2 regions of the Pseudoalteromonas sp. S1650 genome follow, and region 2 is predicted to be linked to the other one. Evidence: predicted binding sites of a transcription regulator. Region 2 holds the regulator's gene; the other holds the start of a gene.
The links. The regulator MetJ, encoded in region 2, represses methionine synthesis genes. The targets are predictions, from matches to a motif close to TAGACGTCTAGACGTCTA.

Region 1 (3,217 bases), on a different contig from region 2:
ATGAGTTAAGCACCCTTGAGTACTTAAAGCAGTTATGTGCAGGGCAAGACGACTTAGAGCTAACAAAAATTCAATCATGGCTTGATCAAAAGTCAGAGTTTTTGGTCAGTGCAATGGAGCAAAGTCGCCACGCGTCATTTAATACAGACCCTTATTGGTTTTAAATAAATGCGCTTGTGCCTATGGGTAGGGTTAGCATGTTTGAGTCTCTCGGCAGTGGCTAACCCTATTGAATGGCAAACCTACAAACAGCAAGACGATATAAAGGTTAGCTATAAAAAGCACGAAACTGGCATTATAGAAATTAATGCTTCTGTGCTGGTAAAAAATGCTAAGGCCAGTGACTTTATGGCGCTGTTAAGTGATACCGACAACGCGCCCAATTGGCTCGAAAATGTTAAAAGCGTGACTTTAATGGAGCGCTTAAGCCCCTCAGAAACCCTTGTTTACACTCACTTTAACTCGCCTTGGCCGGTGTTAGATCGCGATTTGGTGAGTTACTCTTGTTATCATGCCTTAGGTGAACATAAAACAGAGCTAAAAATTATCAGTCAGCCATACGCTAAAGCAGAAGTCTCTGGGGTTGTGCGTATTAAAGAGCTCAGGGCTTATTGGCGTTTAGAAGAGCAGCAAAGTAATTTATTGGTAAGCCATCAGGCCTATGCTGATCCGGGTGGCTCAATCCCGCATTGGTTGAGCAATAAGGTATCGCTAAAGAGCGTTTATAAAACGCTACAAGCACTGACAGAGCAATTAACCAATAATCAGTTCTCGCGAGATAACTTAATAAGTCAGTTAGGTTCGTGTTCATAAAAAAAAGCGCCAAAAGGCGCTTTTTTCATTTTATCTAACCTATTACAGGCCAGCAGCTGCGCGAAGTGCGTCTGCTTTGTCTGTACGCTCCCAAGGGAACTCATCACGACCGAAGTGACCATAAGCCGCAGTCGGTTGATAGATAGGACGCTCAAGATCAAGCATTTGGATTAAGCCGTAAGGGCGTAGGTCGAAGTGCTCACGTACTAATTCGATTAGACGCGCTTCTTCTAATTTACCTGTACCAAATGTCTCGATGCTGATAGATGTTGGCTCTGCAACACCGATAGCGTAAGAAACTTGTAGCTCACATTTGTCAGCAAGGCCTGCAGCAACCACGTTTTTAGCAACGTAACGAGCAGCATATGCAGCTGAACGGTCAACTTTTGATGGATCTTTACCTGAGAAAGCACCACCACCGTGACGAGCCATACCACCGTATGTATCAACGATGATTTTACGACCTGTAAGACCACAGTCACCCATTGGGCCACCGATAACGAAACGGCCAGTTGGGTTGATGAAGAACTTAGTTGCGCTTGAGATTAGCTCAGCAGGAAGAACCGGCTTAATGATCGTTTCCATTACCGCTTCAACTAAGTCGTTTTGTGAGATTGAATCACAGTGTTGAGTTGAAAGAACAACTGCATCAATACCAACAGGCTTGCCATTTTCGTATGCAAACGTTACTTGAGATTTTGCATCTGGGCGTAACCAGTTAAGCTCACCGCTTTTACGAACTTCAGCTTGGCGCTGAACTAGACGGTGCGAATAAGTGATTGGTGCAGGCATTAAAACGTCAGTTTCATTACATGCGTAACCGAACATTAGACCTTGGTCACCAGCGCCTTGCTCTTCAGGGCGAGCACGGTCAACACCTTGGTTGATGTCTGGAGATTGTTTACCGATAGTGTTTAGGATTGCACAAGAGTCAGCATCGAAACCCATGTCTGAGTGCGTGTAACCGATTTCACGTACTGTTTTACGTGTGATTTCTTCGATATCAACCCAAGCGCTAGTTGTGATTTCACCACCAACCATCACCATGCCAGTTTTAACGTAAGTCTCACATGCAACACGGGCATGAGAATCTTGCTCTAAGATAGCATCTAGAACCGCGTCAGAGATTTGGTCCGCGATTTTATCCGGATGACCTTCAGAAACAGATTCAGAAGTAAATAAATGTTTTGCCATTGTATTTCTGCTCACAAATATTGCGCTTCACAAACGTCGGTAATAGCGCTAAAAAATTAAGGGGCGTATTTTATCTAAAACAAATATGTTTGCATAGTAATTTTACGCCTAGACGTCCATTTAAAATTAGTAATAACGTATTGTTCTTAACAAACGCCCATAAATGGTGCATTTAATGCGGATTTTTAATTGCACTGTACCCTTACAATAAGTAAGAATGGGGCTTCATAAACAACCAGCGCAAATACATAAAGGTAGGAGAATTCATGCCATCACGCAAAGAACTTGCAAATGCTATTCGCGTCTTATCAATGGACGCAGTACAACAGGCCAAATCTGGTCACCCTGGCGCCCCTATGGGCATGGCAGATATCGCAGAAGTACTATGGCGCGATTATCTAAAGCACAATCCAACGAATCCAGAGTGGGCAGACCGAGATCGATTTATTCTTTCGAATGGCCACGGTTCAATGCTGATCTATTCTCTACTGCACTTAAGTGGCTATGACTTACCACTAGAGGAAATTAAAAACTTCCGTCAAATGCACTCAAAAACACCGGGTCACCCAGAGTATGGATATGCACCAGGTATTGAGACTACTACGGGTCCATTAGGTCAAGGGATCACAAATGCAGTGGGCATGGCAATTGCCGAAAAAGCGCTAGCTGCACAGTTTAACCGTGAAGGCCACGATATTGTTGATCACTTCACGTATGCATTCATGGGTGATGGCTGCTTAATGGAAGGTATTTCACACGAAGCCTGTTCATTAGCCGGTACATTAGGCCTAGGTAAACTAGTTGCGTTTTGGGATGACAACGGCATCTCAATTGATGGTGAAGTAGAAGATTGGTTCAGCGATGACACACCAGCGCGCTTCAAAGCATACGGCTGGCACGTAGTTAGCGATGTTGATGGTCATAACCCTGATGCAATTCGCGCCGCTATCGAAGAAGCGCGTAGCATTACTGATAAGCCATCATTAATCTGTTGTAAAACAGTGATTGGTTATGGTTCACCTAATAAATCAGGTAGCCATGATTGTCACGGTGCACCACTAGGTGAAGACGAAATTAAAGCATCTCGTGAGTTCCTTGGTTGGACTGGCGATGCATTCGAAATCCCAGCTGATATCTATAGCGAGTGGGATGGCAAAGAAAAAGGTAAGCAACTAGAAGCAAGCTGGGACGAAAAATTTGCAGCTTATGA
Region 2 (3,217 bases):
CTTCACTTATGTAACTTGCATAACTATTTCTGAGTGTTATGCCCATTATGTCGCTAATTTTGCAGACAAAGTGCCACCCCTTGGCTATATTCTTTGTTGTATAAACTTTCATAAAAGTTATTAAAAATAATAAATTTAAATAACTTTGTTAGTAAATGCTGTGAACTTCGTTGAAATGGCTGTTTTGGGCTAATTTCGGCTAATTGCAGTGTACGTGCGTATAAAATACAACAACACGTGCTTAAAAGGTCATAAATAGATGAATTTTTATGTCTGATTAATCGCAACTATGCACAGAAATTGTTGGGAAATCCTTTAAAATTAAGCGATATAGCATATAACAGGATAGACCTGATAATACTTGGAATTTTTATACATTACAGGTATCGTACTGATGCAAGCTCTCTCACTTTTTAACTTTTTGCAGGATACTATCGCGTTATGTCAGATTTTCGTGAACAAGCATTACATTACCACGCTCACCCCGTTCCAGGTAAAATTAGTGTTGAACTAACCAAGCCAGCCGAAACGGTTAACGATCTCGCTTTAGCTTATAGCCCAGGTGTGGCTGAACCAGTCCGTGAAATTGCTGCTGATCCAGCAAACGCCTATAAATACACAGGCAAAGGCAACATGGTTGCAGTTATTTCAAACGGTACCGCAATTTTAGGTTTAGGTAACTTAGGTCCGCTTGCATCAAAACCTGTAATGGAAGGTAAAGCCTTACTATTCAAACGTTTTGCTGGCCTTGACTCAATTGATATTGAAGTTAAACACCGCACAACAGAAGATTTCATTAATACGGTTGCTAACATCGCTGATACGTTTGGTGGTATCAACCTAGAAGATATTAAAGCGCCAGAATGTTTTGAAATCGAAAAAGCGCTTATCGAGCGCTGTGATATTCCCGTTTTCCACGATGACCAACATGGTACCGCTATTGTTACAGCTGCTGGTATGCTTAACGCCCTTGAAGTGCAAGGCAAAGATATCGAAGATGCTATCATCGTATGTTTAGGTGCTGGTGCTGCTGCTGTTGCTTGTATGGAGCTTTTAATTAAGTGTGGTGCACTGCGTGAACACATTTATATGCTTGACCGTAAAGGTGTGATCCATACACGTCGTGATGACTTAAACGAGTATAAGCAATTATTTGCTAACAATACCGATAAGCGTACATTACAAGATGTTATTGCTGATGCTGATGTATTCGTTGGTGTATCAGGTCCTAACCTGTTAACTGCAGACGATCTTAAGCTGATGGCAGACAAGCCAGTTGTGTTTGCATGTTCAAACCCAGATCCTGAGATTGCTCCAGAAGTTGCACACAGCGCGCGTAACGATTTAATTATGGCAACGGGTCGTTCAGATTTCCCTAACCAAGTAAATAACGTGCTTTGTTTCCCATTCATTTTCCGTGGCGCGTTAGATGTTCGTGCAACGGCAATTAATGATGAAATGAAAATTGCTGCAGTTCATGCTATTCGTGGCATCGCGAAAGAGCCTGTACCAAGTGAAGTATTAAAAGCGGCTGGCGTTGAGTCACTTGAGTTTGGTGCCGAGTACATCATTCCTAAGCCTATGGATCCGCGTTTATTACCACGTATTGCACGTGCTGTTGCTGAAGCGGCAGTAGAGTCGGGTGTGGCGCAAATCGATATGCCAGAAGATTACATGCGTTAAACTTAATTAGCCTTAGGTATAACGCTCAATAAAAAAACTCAGCCTAGGCTGAGTTTTTTTATATCTGCGATTATCGGCGGTGATCCGATGGCCGAAATACTTATTCTGAATCAAGCACTGGGATATCTAATCCCATTTCTTGCATAATTCTTTTAACTTCTTCAGGTACCTTTTCAGGGTTGTCTTTACGTAGGTCGTCATCATTTGGTAATGGTTGACCTGTAAAAGCATGTAAGAAAGCTTCACACAATAACTCACTGTTCGTCGCATGACGCAGGTTATTGATCTGGCGGCGTGTACGCTCGTCAGTTAATACTTTTAATACGTTAAGTGGGATTGATACGGTAATCTTTTTTACTTGTTCTGATTTTTTACCGTGTTCTGCATATGGGTGAATGTATTCACCGTTCCATTTAGCCATAAGTTGTTTCGTTGCCTCGGTTGTCAGTGATTTACGCCTTATTCACAGCGCAAGATGCGGAAATTCTATCTCTTTAAAAAAGATAGTCAAATACTAGTTATTTAGCCATCTAGTGGTGTAAATGTATAAACTTCTATGTGTAAGCGATAAATGCTTTGACTTCTCATATTTGATCATCTAACCTTTTAGACGTCTAAACATCCAATTAAAGAATAGGTGATGAAATGAGCGAAAAAAATAAAGCGACGATTGCTGTTCGTCACGGCATAGAAGCCGATAAACATCATGGTGCGGTTGTGCCTCCTTTATACTTATCAACCACCTATTCGTTTGCTGATTTTGATACTAAGCGCCAGTATGACTATGGTCGCAGCGGTAATCCAAATCGCGATATCTTAGCTGAAACCTTAGCTGAACTTGAAGGTGGTGCTAAAGGTATTATCACTGCAACAGGTATGTCTGCTGTGCATTTAGCCACTCAGCTATTAAACAGTGACGACACGTTAGTGATCCCACATGACTGTTATGGCGGTAGTTATCGTTTATTCACCTCGCTTGAAAAGCGTGGCCTGTTAAAACTAAAAGTTTTGGATTTAACTAAATCTGAAAATCTCCAAGAAATTTTAGCGATTAAACCTAAGTTGATTTGGATTGAAACGCCAAGTAACCCAATCTTGCGTTTAACAGATATTAAAGCAATCACTAGTATTGCTAAGCAGTGTGGTGCTTTGGTTGCGGCTGATAACACCTTCTTATCACCTGCATTACAAAACCCAATTGAGTTTGGTGTTGATATTGTTGTGCACTCAACCACTAAATACATCAATGGTCACTCTGATGTAGTGGGCGGTGCAGTGATTGCTGCAACGCAAGAGCTAGGCGACGAGCTTGCTTGGTGGGCGAATAATATCGGTATTACTGGTGCACCATTTGACAGCTACTTAACGCTTCGTGGTTTACGTACTTTAAATGTACGCCTAAAGCAGCACCAAGAAAATGCCTTTGCCATTGCTGAGTATTTAGAAAGCTCTCCTTATGTGAGCCAAGTTTATTACCCTGGCCTTGCTTCTCACCCACAACATGAGCTTGCTAAAGCACAGCAACGCGGTTTTG

Region 1: the regulator MetJ is predicted to act here: its motif matches at 2,109-2,126, upstream of metK (methionine adenosyltransferase).

Annotation. Positions count from the first base shown of each region.
Region 1 covers NZ_PNDF01000020.1:72,144-75,360, forward strand. The annotation lists gene CWB80_RS06595 (CYTH and CHAD domain-containing protein) at 1-164, shown strand, start outside; gene CWB80_RS06600 (START domain-containing protein) at 202-813, shown strand; gene metK (methionine adenosyltransferase) at 856-2,007, opposite strand; gene tkt (transketolase) at 2,274-3,217, shown strand, end outside.
Region 2 covers NZ_PNDF01000023.1:283,286-286,502, reverse strand. The annotation lists gene CWB80_RS09035 (malic enzyme-like NAD(P)-binding protein) at 442-1,683, shown strand; gene metJ (met regulon transcriptional regulator MetJ) at 1,784-2,104, opposite strand; gene metB (cystathionine gamma-synthase) at 2,329-3,217, shown strand, end outside.